DNA from 2 places in the Stenotrophomonas sp. YJH_SMC_29 genome. Region 2 is predicted to be linked to the other one. Evidence: riboswitches for the same ligand, from Rfam matches in the RefSeq annotation. Region 2 holds a riboswitch; the other holds the start of a gene.
The links. Region 2 has a riboswitch for cobalamin ahead of btuB (TonB-dependent vitamin B12 receptor). Riboswitches for the same ligand answer to the same signal wherever they lie in the genome.
Positions count from the first base shown of each region.

Region 1: linked by a shared signal. The riboswitch ahead of AC5P9I_RS11785 (epoxyqueuosine reductase QueH) and the one ahead of btuB (TonB-dependent vitamin B12 receptor) in region 2 are both predicted to bind cobalamin.

Region 1 covers NZ_JCAFUK010000009.1:108,241-116,186, forward strand. Annotated here, with positions in the region: gene AC5P9I_RS11775 (NYN domain-containing protein) at 1-9, opposite strand, end outside; gene pncA (bifunctional nicotinamidase/pyrazinamidase) at 189-815, opposite strand; gene AC5P9I_RS11785 (epoxyqueuosine reductase QueH) at 871-1,542, opposite strand; cobalamin riboswitch at 1,682-1,909, opposite strand; gene AC5P9I_RS11790 (nicotinate phosphoribosyltransferase) at 1,988-3,397, opposite strand; gene AC5P9I_RS11795 (bifunctional nicotinamide-nucleotide adenylyltransferase/Nudix hydroxylase) at 3,462-4,511, opposite strand; gene AC5P9I_RS11800 (patatin-like phospholipase family protein) at 4,705-6,597, shown strand; gene AC5P9I_RS11805 (YfbO family protein) at 6,641-7,078, shown strand; gene AC5P9I_RS11810 (helix-turn-helix domain-containing protein) at 7,237-7,946, opposite strand, start outside.
Region 2 covers NZ_JCAFUK010000019.1:55,622-63,567, reverse strand. Annotated here, with positions in the region: gene AC5P9I_RS17960 (MBL fold metallo-hydrolase) at 1-671, opposite strand, end outside; gene AC5P9I_RS17955 (NAD(P)-dependent oxidoreductase) at 763-1,401, opposite strand; gene AC5P9I_RS17950 (LysR family transcriptional regulator) at 1,510-2,439, shown strand; gene AC5P9I_RS17945 (class I SAM-dependent methyltransferase) at 2,436-3,227, shown strand; gene gph (phosphoglycolate phosphatase) at 3,292-3,954, shown strand; gene btuB (TonB-dependent vitamin B12 receptor) at 4,149-5,990, opposite strand; cobalamin riboswitch at 6,106-6,329, opposite strand; gene AC5P9I_RS17930 (acyltransferase family protein) at 6,389-7,513, shown strand; gene AC5P9I_RS17925 (histidine phosphatase family protein) at 7,645-7,946, shown strand, end outside.

The sequences.
Region 1 (7,946 bases), on a different contig from region 2:
CGTTGGCATGCCATTGCCTTCCTGCATTCATCCAATGAAAAAGCCCCCGGTTCGGCCGTCCCGCGATCTGTAGGGGGGCGTAATTGGAGGGCTGGATGGCTCATTGTGTTGCCCTTGGCCGGGCCCCTGCAAGCGGCAGAGGCGACATCCGCAGGTAGCCGGCCAGCGGCCGGCACGACCGTTGTGGGTCAGGCGATCGCGATTCCCGCCTTGCCCAGCGCCTCGCGCACCATCGCGTCATTGGCTTCGGTCACCGGCCGGGTCAGGTCCCACAGGAACTTCACCCGGAAGCCGGACTTCACTGCGTCCTGCGCGCTCCACAGCACGCAGTAATCGCGGGCCAGGCCGCACACGTGCACTTCGCGGATGCGCCGCTCATGCAGCCAGCCGGCCAGGCCGGTGGCCGGGCGCTCGCCCTCGGGGCCGTGGTTCTCGCGGAAAGCGCTGTACGAATCCACCTGTTGGCGCGTGCCCTTGCGCAGGATCAGGTCGGCCGTGGTCCAGTCCACGCCCGGGTGCAGGGCGGCACCGGCGCTGCCCTGCACGCAGTGGTCGGGCCACAGGGTCTGCGGCTGCGCGTGCAGCAGGATGCTCTCGAACGGACGCTGGCCCGGGTGCTGGCTGGCGAACGAGGCATGGTCGGCCGGGTGCCAGTCCTGGGTCGCCACCACCGTGCGGTAGCGGCGTTGCGCCAACAGTCCGGCAATGGGGGCCACCAGCGCATCGCCCTGGTCGCAGGCCAGGGCGCCCCCGGGCATGAAGTCCGGCTGCAGGTCGATCACCAGCAGGGCGACATCGGCGGGCAGGGCGGTCATGGCAGTTCCGGTACAACAGAAGGGGCGACCAGCGTGGCCGCCCCATGCGCACACGTCAATCGCCCTGCGGCGTCCCAGCGTCCTGTCCGTAGTACAGCAGGCCGATCCTGATGCGCTCGCGGCCGTTCTCGCGGCGGTGGCGGTTGGCATCGCGCAGCGAGTACACGCAGCCGCAGTACTCCTGCTGGTAGAACTGCTCGCGCTTGCTGATCTCGACCATGCGGCTGGCACCGCCGCCCTTGCGCCAGTTGTAGTCCCAGTACTGCAGGCCTTCATAGCGCGAGGCGGCACGGATGCCGCAGTCGTTGATCTGCGCCATGTTCTTCCAGCGCGAGATGCCCAGCGACGAACTGATGGTGTCGTAGCCGTTTTCGTGCGCGTACAGCGCGGTGCGTTCGAAACGCATGTCGAAGCACATCGTGCAGCGGATGCCGCGCTCGGGTTCGTTCTCCATGCCGCGTGCGCGGCTGAACCAGTTGTCGGTGTCGTAGTCGCAATCGATGAACGGAATGCCGTGCTGCTCGGCGAAGCGGATGTTCTCCTGCTTGCGCAGCTCGTACTCCTTCACCGGGTGGATGTTCGGGTTGTAGAAGAAGATCGCGTAGTCGATCCCGGAGGCGGTGATCGCTTCCATCACTTCGCCGGAACAGGGCGCGCAGCATGAATGCAGCAGCAGGCGCTTGCCGTCGGCGGGCAGGGTCAGGGTGGGGCGTTGGAACTCGGTCATCGTCGGGTGCGTCAGGGCGTGGAAGCGGGCTGGCCGGATACCGTGAACAGGACGCGCGCGGCCACACCGCCTGCGCGCGCAGGACGGCGACGGCCCCGGCACCCTCCCCGCGGAGAGTCCAGGTCGAATCAGGGGACGGTCGTGTCCCCCGGCCGGGGCCGGTATTCGGGCTGATGGACACGGGCCGCAGCCCACCTACTCCCTGCCGCTTCCCAGGCGTGAGCCCAGTGCTGTTGGCAGGATTCGTTTCCATTCACCGCTGCGGGGCAGCTCCGGAATGGGCGCGCCAGGCGCCTTCACCGGATTCCCGTTTAAATCCCTGCCACCATCCAGACACGGCAGGGATACCTTCGGCGTGTGCAAGGTGGACCTGTTGGCCGCAGGGGTCAAGCCTGGGGTCGGATCCCCGTTGACCCGCACCGGGCCCTGACTCCCGCAAACGCCTTCAGCGTCCCGCCGCCGCCCGGGCCCGGATGTCGTCCAGCCGCTGGTCGTACAGCAGGCGCCCGTTCTCCCACACGGTCACCATCGCGTCCTCGAAGCCGACCGGCAGGGTGTCGTCGCCGTTGGCCGGCAGTGACACCGTATGCAGGCTGCCGTCATCCAGGCGGCGCAGCAGGCGCATGCGGCCACGCTTGCTGGTCTTGCCGGCATCGGTGACCGGATCCTTGTATACATCGACCCACTCACCGTCGACCCGTGCCGCCGAGCACTTCAGCGCGAACTTCTGCGTGTCGCGGTCCAGTCGCTGCAGCAGGGCGCCGCCCATGCCGAAGGCCACGTTGTCGGCCGCGTAACCGTCGCCCGTGATGCGCTGCAGGATGGCGCGGATCGTGTCGGGGTTGATGCCATCGCCCTGGATCACCCGCACGTGGTTGAGCACGCGATAGCCCTTGCCGTTGATCACGTGGCCGAACGCTTCATCCAGCCGCCGCAGGCTTTCGGCCACCACCTCCACCGGGTCGCCCGAGTCGGGACGGATGACCAGGGTGGCGCCCGAGGCGATCACTGCATCGCGCAGGGTGGTACCCCAGTGCTCGCTGATCGCGCGGTAGATGTCATAGCTGTCCGACACGACCGCTACGATCGCACCGGGCTTGCCGAACTGGCGCAGCATGTTGCGGTAGGCGTCCACTTCACGCTCGCGGCCCCAGCTGGTGATGGTGCTGTGCTCGGCGGCGGGAATCGAATAGCCGGCCATCGGCGCGTGATAGTGCGCGCGGGCCAGGCACAGGGCCGATACGGTATCGGTGCCGAGGAAGTTGACCAGGTGCGCGGCACCGCCGAGCGCGGCCGATTCCAGGCTCGATACACCGCGCGCGCCGAAGTCGTGCAGCTTGAACGGCAGCTGCCCCTGCGGATCGTCGCTGGTCTGCTGCAGGGACGCGGCAATCGTCTGCCGTGCGTGCCAGCTGATGGTGGCCACGGTGACCGGATACCACACGCGCAGCAGCAGCGTTTCCAGGTACGACGGCACCCAGAACGCGGCCGGATCGGTCGACTCGATCGTCATCAGTGCCTGGTGGGTGGGCACCACGCTGCCCTCGGGCACGGCACGGATGCGTACCGGCAGGTGGCCGCCAAGCCGGTCGACGATATCGCGCCAGCCGGTCTCGTTGAACGGTTCGCCATGCGCGGCGAACACCGCAGCAGCGTCGTCGATGTCGGCGTGGGTGACCGACCGCGCCAGTGCGTCCTTGAGGATCGCCTGCAGGCCGAAGAACACCGTGCGATCGTGCAGGCCGCCACGTGATTCGACGTAGAAGAACGTGGCATCGGTACCCGGGGGGTACTGCAGCCAATGGCTGGCCTTGTAGCTGTCGGTGTTGAGGAGAAGATTATCGAGGTAGTGCATGACGGAAGCTCCTTCGCGTCGGGTGGCACCAGCGGTCTATCCGCCGGTGGGGAGGCCGGGCCTGTCAGCCGCGGCCGAGGAAATACTCCAGGATGTGCAGGTGGTCTTCGAACAGCTGCGGGCCCATGTCCAGGGCTTCACTCACCGGTATCCAGCGCGCCTTGTCGGCGTCATCGCCGCCGCGCACCGGCGGCAGCTCGCCGGCGGGGAATTCGAAGTGGAAACCGTGGGTGATGGTGCGGCCGCGCTGGCTGCGGTCGGGGTGGTCGAAGACCTGCTGGCCCTTCAGTGACCCCTTCAGCACCGGCAGCGGGATCTTCAGCCGGGTTTCCTCGCGCAGCTCGCGCAGGCAGCTGTCGAGCAGGCTCTGTTCCTGGCCGACGAAACCGCCGGGCAATGCCCACAGCCCCTTGCCGGGTTCCGAGCGGCGGCGCACCAGCAGCACGTGGCCCGAATGCACCACCACCGCATCGGTGGTGACGAAGGTCGGCGCGTAGGGCGCATCCTTCCAGGCGGCCTTGTACTGTTCGATGAAGCGGTACTCGGCCACCAGCTGGGCATAGGCCGGCGCGCTCTTGCGGAACGCTTCGAGCATGTCGAACACCGGCGCCGGCACATTGCCACGCAGCATCAGCAATGCACCGTGGAAGTCCACGTCGCCGGCCTCGAACAGGTAACGCCGCAGTTCGGTGGCCGACAGCGTGGCGGTGTGCTGCACGTCCACCAGCGGCCACTGCGGGAACTCGCGCAGGTAGTAGCTGGACGCATCCTTGTCCATGCCGATCAGGCCGACTCTGGCATCGGCGGCGGCGCCGTCGTTGCGCAGGGCGTCAGCCACCTGGCGCTGCACGTTGGCGATCCACTGTGCTTCGTTGTACAGGTGGTCACGCAGCGGGCGGATCAGCAGGCGGTCGCCATGGCCGTCGAGGGCCGCCTGGATCATCACGGCACGTTCGGCCACGGTCCAGGGATTGCGGAGGCTGCGGGGGGTATCGGCAGAGCCGACCAGGAAGATCAGCTTGCGGGCCCGGCTCAGGGCCAGGCGGGCAACGGCGGCGTGGCCGTTGTGGAAGGGCTCGAATCGCCCGATGAAGACGAGATAGTCGAATTCCATGAGAATCCCTCATGTCGTTGTGGCAGCCGCGGGTCTGTCCCTTGGCTTGCTGCAGATGCTACGCCGATGGACGGGCCGGTCAAGCCTGCAGCCACGCTTTCTGCTGAACGGCGCATTGCGTGCGCGGACTGCGCCGTTGTTCTCAGGCCCTGAGAAGCCTCTGCGCCATACTGCAACCCACGCGGCGGACGGCATGCTCGGGGGCAAGACAGTGGCGGACAAGTACTGCGATCTGGTCATGAAAGGCGGCATCACCAGCGGCATCGTGTACCCCAATGCGGTACTGGCGCTGGCCCGCGAGTATCGGTTCAAGAGCATCGGCGGCACTTCGGCCGGCGCCATTGCGGCAGCGGTGGCGGCAGCGGCAGCCTGCGGTGATCGCCGCATGCAGGCTGGCGAGCAGCTTGCCGGCGACGCCGGCTATGGCGGGCTGTCGGCGGTGTCGGCACAGCTGTCGCGGCGCGGCTTCATCTACAGCCTGTTCCAGCCGGCGCGTGGCGCGCGCGCGGCCTATCGCCTGCTGGTGGTGCTGACCGGCAATGCCAGCCTGCCGCACAAACTGCTGTGCCTGGCCGTCGCCGTATTCGAGATCGCGCCGCTGGAAGTGCTGGTGTCGTTGGCGCTGCTGCTCGGGCTGGGCGGGTGGGGCGGTGGCTGGAGCGGGGTGGCCGCGACGCTGCTGCCGTCACTGCTGTGCGCGTACGGGGCTGGCGTCGCTGGCGCGGTGCTGCGGGTGGCACGGGTGGCGCGGCGCAACCTGCTGGGCCTGTGCAGTGGTCTCGGGCGCGATGCACGCAAGCCGGCATTGACCGAGTGGCTGCATGCGTGCCTGCAGCAGTTGTCCGGCAAGCCGCTGGATGCACCGCTGACCTTCGCCGACCTGCACGATGCGCCGCGCTATGCCGGTGAGCCGGACAGCCCGCATGCGATCAGCCTGCAGATGATCACCACCTGTATCTCGCACAACGAGCCGCGCACGTTGCCGCTGGGCGGTGCACAGTTCTGGTTCCTGCGCGAGGAGTTCGAACAGCTGTTCCCCGCCAGCGTCGTGCAGTGGCTGGTGAGCCAGGCCGGCCCGCCGCTGGAGGTGGATGGGCGGCAGTATTACCACCTGCCGCAGGGCCCGAAGCTGCCGGTGCTGGTGGCCACGCGCATGAGCCTGAGCTTCCCGCTGCTGATCAGCGCGGTGCCGCTGCATGAACCCTCACGCCGCGAACGACGCTGCGAACCGACCGCCCCTGCGGCCGACCCGGAGCACAACGTGGCCGACAGCATGGAGGGGCTGACCAGTGCCGGGCAGGCCTGCGGTCCGGTGATCACCGCCTTCCGCATCTGCTGGTTCTCCGATGGCGGCATCAGCAGCAACTTCCCGATCCATCTGTTCGACGCCGCCCTGCCGCGTTGGCCGACCTTCGCCATCAACCTGGTCTATCCGCAGCACGCCGAAGCAGTGAGCCAGGGCAGCGGCAGCCGGCAGGCGCTGGAGCATGCGGTGTTCCTGCCCACCGAAAACCGCCACGGCTGGCAACGGCATTACCAGTCCATTGCCACGCCGCTGGCCGCAGCCGAACTGGGGCGCTTCCTGTTCGCCGTCGTGGCGACCATGCAGAACTGGCGCGACCTGCTGCAGGCGCGCGCACCGGGTTATCGCGACCGCATCGTGCACGTCAGCCTGCAGGGCGACGAGGGTGGCATGAACCTGGACATGCCGCAGGAGGTGCTGACCCGCATCGCCGACAAGGGCAGCCTGGCCGGTGCGCGTTTCTGTTCGTTCTCGTTCGAGAACCACTACTGGATCCGCTGGCGCAACCTGGCCTCGGCCTACCAGCGCTACACGCTGGAGGTGGCGCGCACCGATGATCCGGCGCAGCAGGTGCTGGCTTACCGCGCGGCGTATTCGATGGTCGCCCGCGGTGAACCGTCACCGCCCTCGTACAAGCTGGGCTCGGAAGACAAGCGGCTGGCCTCGCAGCAACTGTGGGGGCTGATGGTCGAGCAGGGCCGCAGCTGGGACGACCTCGGCCCTGACCTTACCGATGGGGCGCCGCGACCGCTGCCGCAGATGAAGGTGACCCCGATCTACTGAGCGCGATCGATACAATCGTGCTTCATGTTGCAGGGAGCTGTGGATGTCTGCCCGCCAGGAACTGCTGGATCTGCTTGAACGCCTCGATACCCGCGACCCGGAGCACCTGCCGGTGGTGCCACTGGCTGCGTACTTCGAAGGCAATGATTTCGAAGAGTGCATCGCGCCCAACCAATGGGGTTTCGGTCGCCCGCCGATTGCCGAGCTGTACGCACGCCTGGCCGCGATCGCCGAAAAGCCTGAAGTGGAAGGTGTCTACGTCGGCCTGCACCAGGACTGGGGCAGCGCATTGGAAGACGACAGCGAATGGCCTGCTGCGGAGAACGTGCATGTGCTGACCAGTGCTGACGTCGAGACCGTGGAAGGCTGGCTGCAGGGTCTGGAATGCGACGGTGTGGGCGAAGGCTGGCCGTACGGCGAGCACGTCGACGCCCCCATACCCTCGGAAGACCACCGCGTGCTGACCGTGTTCTGGGACTAGTAGATCCACGCCACGCGTGGATGCATTTCGCGCACCGCCAGAATGTGCCCACCAAGGTGGGCACCCCACCAAATGGCGATATGCCCGCTTTTGCTTTTGAGGTTGCCGGCCAGCGGCCGGCACTACCGCAGGTGCAGGGCGCAGCCCTGCAAAACCCCCTATCGCCCCGGCAATTGCGCGAACGCGCGCTGCATGCAGTCCTCGCGCGGGCACACCCGGCAACCCGGCCCGATCGACACCGAGTTGCCCGGGCTCTGCACATCCAGCCCCAGCGAATACACCAGGCGTTCGGCATGCTGCAGATCGCAGCCCAGCGCCACCGCGAAGGTCTTGCGGGGCTGGCCATGGCCCACCGGGCCACTGCTGACCTGCCGCGCCAGCCAGAAATGGCGGCGGCCATCGGGCATGCGCGCGGTCTGGGTGAGGATGCGGCCGGGCTGGTTGAACGCCTCGTAGACGATCCACAGGGGGCACGATCCACCCACCTGCGAGAAGTGGAAGTCGGTGGCCGAATGGCGCTTGGACACATTGCCCGCACGGTCCACGCGGATGAAAAAGAACGGCAGGCCAGGTGCGCTGCGCCGTGCCAGCGTGCTCAGCCGGTGGCAGACCGCCTCGAACCCGACGCCGAACTGGTGCGCCAGCAGCTCGATGTCGTAGCTGCTGGCTTCGGCCGCACGCAGGAAACGCATGTACGGCATCACCAGCGCACCGGCGAAGTAATTCGACAAGCCAATCCGCGCCTGCGCGATGCGTGCCTCATCGGTAAAGCCGGCACGCGCCACCACCGCATCGATCTGCGGCAGGTAGCCGTGCAGGGCCAGTTCGGCGGCCATCTGGAACGCCTGCTGGCCCGGCTCCAGGTAGT
Region 2 (7,946 bases):
CGCTGCAGGGTCTGCAGCCAGTCGGCATGTGACTTCGGCGTCTGCGTGTCGGCCATCCACACGTGCTCGCCGGCCACCACCGGAATGCCACCAACGATCGCGCGCAGCGACGGCACCCACAGCACCGTGCGGTCCGGGGTCGGGCCGTCCAGGCCGATCAGCGGCAGGCGCTGGCCTTCCAGCTGCAGGGCATCACCGTCCAGCACCTGCGGCACGACGATGCGCGCCGGCGCATCGGCTCCCATCTTCGGTCCCCAGTAGGCCAGCTTGCCGGCCTGGGTCTGCCGGATATGCGCAACGGTCTGCGCGGTGGCGACGATGCGTGCCTGCGGGAAGGCGTCCTGCACGGTGGCCAGGCCGAAGTAGTAGTCCGGATCGCCGTGGCTGATGTAGATCGTCGTCAACCGCTTGCCGCTGGCGCGGATCCGTTCGACCAGTTTGCGCGCGTCGCTGGCACCGAACTGCGCATCGACCAGGATCGCGTCGTGGCGGCCTTCGATCAGCACCGAGGAGACCGAGAACATCGCCTGCGGGCCGGGATGGAAGGTCTGCAGGTGCAGCTGGGCTTTCGTCGACGCCGCCGGCGCCGGGGTGGCCGGTGCGGCGAGCAGCGGTGCACTGGTGAAGCTGGCGGCCAGGGCGAGGGGGAGCAGCAGGGCAGCGGTACGCATGGGAATTCCTTGTGTAGAGCCGGGCCAATGCCCGGCTGCATGTTCGCGTAGAGCCGAGCGCGGGCTCTGCTCTACAAGGGACGTGCGTGGATCAATACGCGGCCGTGATGATCTGCTTCGGGTACCGGTGTGCTTCCAGCTCGGCGACGAACGCTGCACCGTAGTCGGCGTAGCTGATGCGGCTGTGGCCGCTGGCATCGGCGAGGAAGGCCTTGGGCTGCACGCGGTACTGGCCGCGCTCTTCGCCCGGGCCGATTTCGGCGGCCGGCGAGAAGAAGGTCCAGTCCAGGTCGTCCACTGCCTGCAGGCGGTTGAACGCCTCGCGATGGGCCAGCGCGTACGGCTTGTATGCCTCCGGGAAGTCGGGGGTATCGACCAGCTGAACGCCGGGCGCGACTTCCAGGCTGCCGGCACCACCGACCACCACCAGGCGCGGCACGCCGGCCTTGCGTGCGGCGGCGGCCAGCTGCGCGGCGACCTCGCCCACACGGCCGATGTCATCGCCGGGGCGCGGGCCGTAGGCACTGGCCAGCACGTCGTGGCCGGCAATGGCGGCGACCAGCGCATCCAGGTCGTCCAGCGAGGCGACCACTGGATGCGCACCGGCCAGTTCAGCCGGGAGGTCCTGCGCGCTGCGCACGATGACGGTGAGTTCGTGGCCGCGGGCCAGCGCGTGGCGGGCGATCTGGCGGCCGATGTTGCCGGTGGAACCAACGAGGGCGATCTTCATGGCAGGACTCCGTGGGGCGGTGTGGGGTGGGAATGGGGCCACTCTAGGCCCCTGCAGTCGGCCGAAAAACAGCGTATAACGCGCTTGTTTGTTGCATGGATCGAGCATATGGACCGATTGACCGCCATGACCGTGTTCGTCGAAGTGGCCGAGCGTGGCAGCCTGACCGCGGCCGCCGAGGTGCTGGACATGTCGCGGGCGATGGTCAGCCGCTACCTGGCCGAGGTCGAGGCCTGGCTGGGCGCGCGCCTGCTGCACCGGACTACGCGCCGGGTCAGCCTGACCGGCCCGGGCGAGGTGGCGCTGGCGCGCTTCCGCCAGATGCTGGCGATCGGCGAGGAACTGCAGGGCGAGCTGGCCAGCGACGATCCCGAGCCACACGGCACGCTGCGGGTCACCGCCAGCGTGTCGTTCGGGCAGAGCCACCTGGCACGGGCCGTTGCCGGCTTTGTTGCGCGCCATCCTGCCGCGCGCATCGAGCTGCTGCTGGTCGACCGCATGGTGAATCTGGTGGAGGAGCGGGTGGACCTGGCGGTGCGCATCGCGCGCCAGATCGACTCCAGCCTGATCGCGCGGCGGTTGGCCACCTGCCGCTCGGTACTGTGCGCAACGCCGTCGTACCTGCAGGCACGCGGCACGCCCACTGCCCCCGAGCACCTGGCCGCGCACAACTGCCTGACCCACCATTACGTCGGCAAGAGCCTGTGGCAGCTGCACCGCGATGGCCGTTCGCTCTCGGTGGCGGTGGGCGGCAACATCAGTGCCAACGAGGCGTCGCTGCTGCTGGAGGCGGTGCGGGCCGGTGCCGGCATCGCCATGCTGCCGACCTACCAGGTGGCACCGTTGCTGCGCAGCGGTGAACTGATCGAACTGCTGCCTGCGTTCAGTCTGGACGAACTCGGTATTCATGCCGTGTACGCATCACGCCGCCAGCAGCCCGCTATCATGCGGCGATTCCTGGACTACCTGGCCGAGTGCTTCGCCAGCCCGGCCTTCCAGGATCTGGATTGGCGCCCACCGGGCAAGGAGAACACATGAACCATGGACAGGCCTTGATCGACCACAACCGTGCTGCCTGGGACCGCCAGGCCAGCGAAGTGCGCGAATGGTCGCGCCCGGTGGAGAGTTCAACGATTGCCGCCGCGCGCGAAGGGCGTTGGCAGGTGCACCTGACGCCCCGCGCCCTGCCGCTGGACTGGCTGGGCGATGTGCGCGGCCGTCGGGTGCTGTGCCTGGCCTCGGGCGGTGGCCAGCAGGCACCGGTGCTGGCGGCGGCCGGGGCCGACGTCACCGTGTTCGACCTGTCCGACGGGCAGCTGGAACAGGACCGCAGCGTGGCGGCGCGCGACGGCCTGCGGCTGCGCACGGTGCAGGGCGACATGCGCGACCTGCACGTATTTGCCAACGACAGCTTCGATGTGGTGTTCCACCCCATCTCCAATCTGTACGTGCCGGACGTGCGCCCGGTCTGGACCGAATGCCGCCGCGTGCTCGCGCGCGATGGCATGTTGATGGCCAGCTTCTACAACCCGGTGCTGTTCGTCGGTGCGCGCGATCCGCAGCTCGATGCGCAGGGCCTGATCCGGCCGCAGTACGCCATTCCCTATTCGGACCTGGAAGACCTGCCCGCCGCCGAACGTGAGGCGAAACTCGCCCGCGGCGATGCGCTGACTTTTGGCCACAGCCTGACCGAACTGATCGGCGGCCAGCTGGATGCGGGGTTCGTCATCGATCGCTTCATGGAAGACTGGCAGCCGCAGCCGCGCTTCCTGATCGACCGCTACCTGCCCACGTTCCTGGCCACCCGCGCGCGCCGGATCGGCTGAGGCGGATCGGCGCAGAAACCAGCGGCGTACAATGGGCGGCCCCACGTCGTGCAGGTGCCGTCCCTTGTCGTATCCCTATCCGCTGGTCGTGTTCGACCTTGATGGCACGCTGGTCGACAGCGCAGCTGATATCGCCGAAGCACTGAACCGCACGCTGGAAGACATCGGCATGGCACGCGTGCCGGAAGCCACCGTGCTCGGCTGGATCGGCGACGGCGTGCGCCGCCTGGTCGAACAGGCCGTGCACGCCGCCGGTCGTGAGGTCGACCTGGCCGAGGTGATGCCGGTCTTCATGGTGCACTACCGCGAGTGCCTGCTGCGCAGCCCGCGCCTGTTCGATGGCGTGGCCGACGCACTGGCGCAGCTGCGCGCGCGCGACGTGCCACTGGCGATCTGCACCAATAAGCCCGAAGCACTGGTGCCGCCCCTGCTGCAGCACCTGGGCATTGGTGATGCGTTCGCGCTGGTACTGGGGGGCGATTCGCTGCCGCAGCGCAAGCCCAGTGGCGAACCGCTGCGGCACATCGCTACGCATTTCGCGCTGCCGGTGGACGCCTGCCTGATGGTGGGAGATTCGTTGACCGACTACCGCGCCGCCGAAGAGGCCGGCATGCCGATCGCGCTGGTGCGCTACGGCTACCCGCGCGGCCTGGATCTGGCCAGCGCGCATGCGGTGGCAGTGATCGACGACCTGCGTGAGTTGCCGGGGTTGGCCGCGGGCCGGTAACCCAGCCAACGCAACAGGTGGTGCCGGCCGCTGGCCGGCAACCCAGGGCCAACGCAACGGGTAGTGCCGGCCGCTGGCCGGCAATCCAGGGCCGACGCAACGGGTAGTGCCGGCCGCTGGCCGGCAACCCCGAGGACGTCGCCGAAGGTCATGATGTTGCCGCCCGCTGGCCGGCACCACCATGACCGTCGCGGTCATTTCGGCTGGTAACGCACGCTCAGCTGGTACTCGCGACCGGGCTGGTTGAACCACGCCACTGTTTCATAGCGGCGGTCGAACACGTTGGCAGCGCGCGCCAGCAGCGACCACGACGGCGTCAGTGCGTATTCGGCGCGAACATCCAGCGTACCGTAGCCGCCCACCTTCACCGCATTCGAGGCGTCGTCATAGCGCTTGCCCGCACCCTGCACGGTCAGGCCGGCACGGAAGTCCCCGAAGCGGCGATCGATGTCCAGGCGCGCGGTCTGCTGTGCACGACGCGGCAGCCAGTTGTCGAACTGGCTGCTGCCGCGGGTGCGGCTGCGCGGGTCGGTGTAGCTCAGCTGCGCGTTGAGGTCGAAGCCGGCCAGCAGCATGCCACCGGTCAGTTCGGCGCCGCGGATGCGCGCCTTCTCCACCTGCTGCATCCTGAACGTCGACGCATCGTAGGTGATCAGGTCATCGATGCGGGTCTCGTACACATCCAGGCCCCAATGCCAGCCCTGGCCCTGCTGCGAAACCCCCAGGTTGGCACTCTTGGACTTCTCCGGCTTCAACGTCGGCACGCCGCTCCACGGGTCGTACAGGTCGCTGAAGGTCGGCGCCTTGAACGCGGTGCCGTAGCTGGCATTGCCGCGCAGGCCGTGTCCCAGTTCCATCGCCCAGCCGACACTGCCGGTGGCATGGTTGCCGAACTGCTGGTTGTCGTCGTTGCGCGCACTGGCCTGTAGCTGGTGGCGACCAAAGCGGCCCTGGTACTGCACGAACACGCCGGTGTTGCGACGGCTGTCGACCAGATAGCCGGCACTGCTGCCATCCAGGTTGTCCTGGCTCCAGTCCACACCGGTGCTCAGCAGCTGGCCCTCGGCCAAGCCGATGTCACCCTGCAGCGAGGCGCTGTCGCGGTGGGTCTGCGCACTGCCACGCGCACCGAAGTCGCCGAAGTTGTCCGACTCGTTGTCGCTGCGGCCGACATTGGCGGTCAATGCCAGGCGCTCGGACGGGGTGTAGCGCACCTTGCCGGCCAGCACCTGCTGACGGGTTTCCGAGTAGTTGTAGTAGCCGTCGTAGTGGTTCTTGCCGTCGGCACGCAGTGCGCTGCCTTCCACGCTCCACTGGTCGTTGAAGGTGTAGCCGCCGCGCAGGCTCTTGGACAGGTTGCGGTAGCCGTCACGGTCATGTTCGTCGGCAAAGCAACCGGTGAACAGCGTTGCCGAGCCGCGGCAGGCATCGATGCCATCAGAATGCTGGTAGGCGATGTCGGCGCCGAACCAGCCGCGCTCGGTACCGCCGCCGATGCCGCCGCTGGCCTCGCGCAGGCCGTTGCTGCCACCGCCGAGCTGGAAGTGCGGCGCGAAATCGCCCGGGGTGCGGCGGGTGAAGATCTGGATCACGCCGCCGATGGCGTCGGCACCGTACAGGCTGGACTGCGGGCCACGCACGATTTCCACGCGCTCGATCTGCGCCAGCGGCAGGTCCTGGTACATCGCCAGGCCGAGGTCGGCGCTGTTGATGCGCACGCCATCGACCAGCACCACGGTGTGGCCCGAGTTGGTGCCGCGCAGGAACAGCGAGCTCTGCTTGCCCAGCCCGCCGGCATTGGTCAGGTTGATGCCGGCGCGGCCGCGCAGCAGTTCCTGCAGTGAAGTCGCCTGGCTGGATTCGATCTGGGCGCGGTCGATCACCTGCGCCGGCGCGATGCTGTCCTGCAGGGCGATCGGGGTGCGGGTGGCGGTGACCAGGATCTGGTCGAGCGCGGTGGTGTCATCGGCGGCCTGGGCCAGCGCGGGCAGGGCGGCCAGCACGGCCAGGGACAGCATTCGGGATTGCAGCTTCATGGGGGACTCCAGGTGCCACGCACGCCCGCGTGGCGAAGGGGAGGAGCCGCGAAGGCAGGCATGCGCCGACGCCGCAGCGCAGGCTGCGGTCATCCAGCGCCATGCCCACCGCATCGCGACCTGAGGCTTCCGGGCCGGTCTCCGGGCTTGCCGCCGGGTGGCCGGGGGGCCACCGTCCAGGCGCCTTCCCATGCACAGGGCACAGTGGCGTTGTTGCCTGGAACTGACGTGCTTACCGTTGCGGGGGCAGCGCCGGCATGGCGTGGAATCACGCGTCACCGGCTTCCCGTTTCAACCTGCCGGCCGTGGCCGCAGGTCACCTGGAAGTGCGCGCAGTCTAAGTCATCGCCTGCCGGGGGCGTTAGAGTATCGGCCTCTTCACGTTCGTGCGAGCCACCATGGTTGCGAAGGATCGCCTGCAGTTTCTCGATGCCCTGCGTGGCCTGGCGGCCGTATACGTAGTGCTGTACCACGTGCAATCAATGCCGGCACCGGCACTACCGGTGTCGGCCGGCTGGTTGCCTGCCGTGCACATGGGAGCCACCGGGGTTGCGCTGTTCTTCGTCATCAGTGCATTTTCCCTGTGCTACACCATGCCCCGGCACCAAGCCACCGGCCGACCGCTGCTGAGCTTCTACCTGCATCGATTCCTTCGCATCGCGCCGCTCTTCTATGTGCTGTTGATGTTCTCCCTGTTCCGTGATGGCCGCGGCGACCATGTAGGCCATTCATGGGGGGAGATCGCGGCCAACCTGTCCTTCACTTTCAACTTGTTCCCGGGCTGGGAAACGGGAATCGTGTGGGCCAGTTGGGCCGTGGGCGTGGAGATGCTGTTCTACGCCATTTTCCCCGCGCTCTACGTCTTGGTCGGCAAGGCGCGCAGCGCCTGGGGACTGCTGATCGGGCTACTGGCGCTGGTGGTGCTGGCCTGGACGGGTGTGCTGGGCCAGCGTATCCAGGCCTCGCTGGGTGACTACGGATGGTTGCGCCATGCCCCGGTCTTCGCGATGGGGCTGGTGGGCTTCCACGCCTTTGGTGCACTCGCCCGGTTGCCGGTGCCGCGCGCGCGGCGGTGGGCACACCGCCTGAACCTGGCGGGTGTGCTGTTGCTGCTCCTGGCCGCGTCCTCGACGACGTGGGGTGCCGCCGGTCCCTGGCAATGGCATTTGGCGGGGCTGGGCTACCTGGCCTTGATACTGGGCTTCTCGCAGTGCCCGCCGCGTTGGCTCGTGAACCGGATCACCGCATGGCTGGGCACGGTGAGTTACTCGCTCTATCTCGGGCATCCGATCGTCATCGCGGTGCTCGGTCCGGTGTTCGCGCGGGTGCTTGCCGTCCAGGGCAACAGTGTTGGCTATCTGTTGTGTGCGGCGATGACGCTGTCGGTGGTACTGCCGCTGGCTGCACTCGGCCATCGATTCGTAGAAGCACCGATGATCCGCTTGGGCAAGCGGCTGATGTCGCCCGCCGTGCCAGCGCGCAGCGCTGCTGCAGGTGGGCAGGCAGAGGGCGGCGCACGCTAGAATGAAGCGCCCCGTCGCGGGGCATCAGTTCTGGAAGTGTTGCCCATGATCCTGTTCCAACCGCTACCGATCCCCGCCGCTGATCTGTTCGAAGCGCCGCCGCGCCGGCAGGTACAGACCGGCCGGCAGCGATGATCCTCGACCTGGTCCGCCATGCCGGCAACGGTCGGGATGAGTTCCTCGATGGCCGCAGCGATCCACCGCAGCTGGCCCGCCTGCCGCAGGAACTGGTCGATGCCTACGCCGCGCAGCCCTGGGAGCGGGTGATCAGTTCGCCGCGGCTGCGCTCGCTGCACACGGCGATGGCCCTGGCCACCCCGCGCGGGCTGGACGTGGAAGCAGACGAGGAATGGGAAGAGCTGGATTTCGGCGATTGGGACGGGCAGTCGCTGTTCGACCTGCCGGAGGATGCACTCGCTGCCTTCCACGCCGA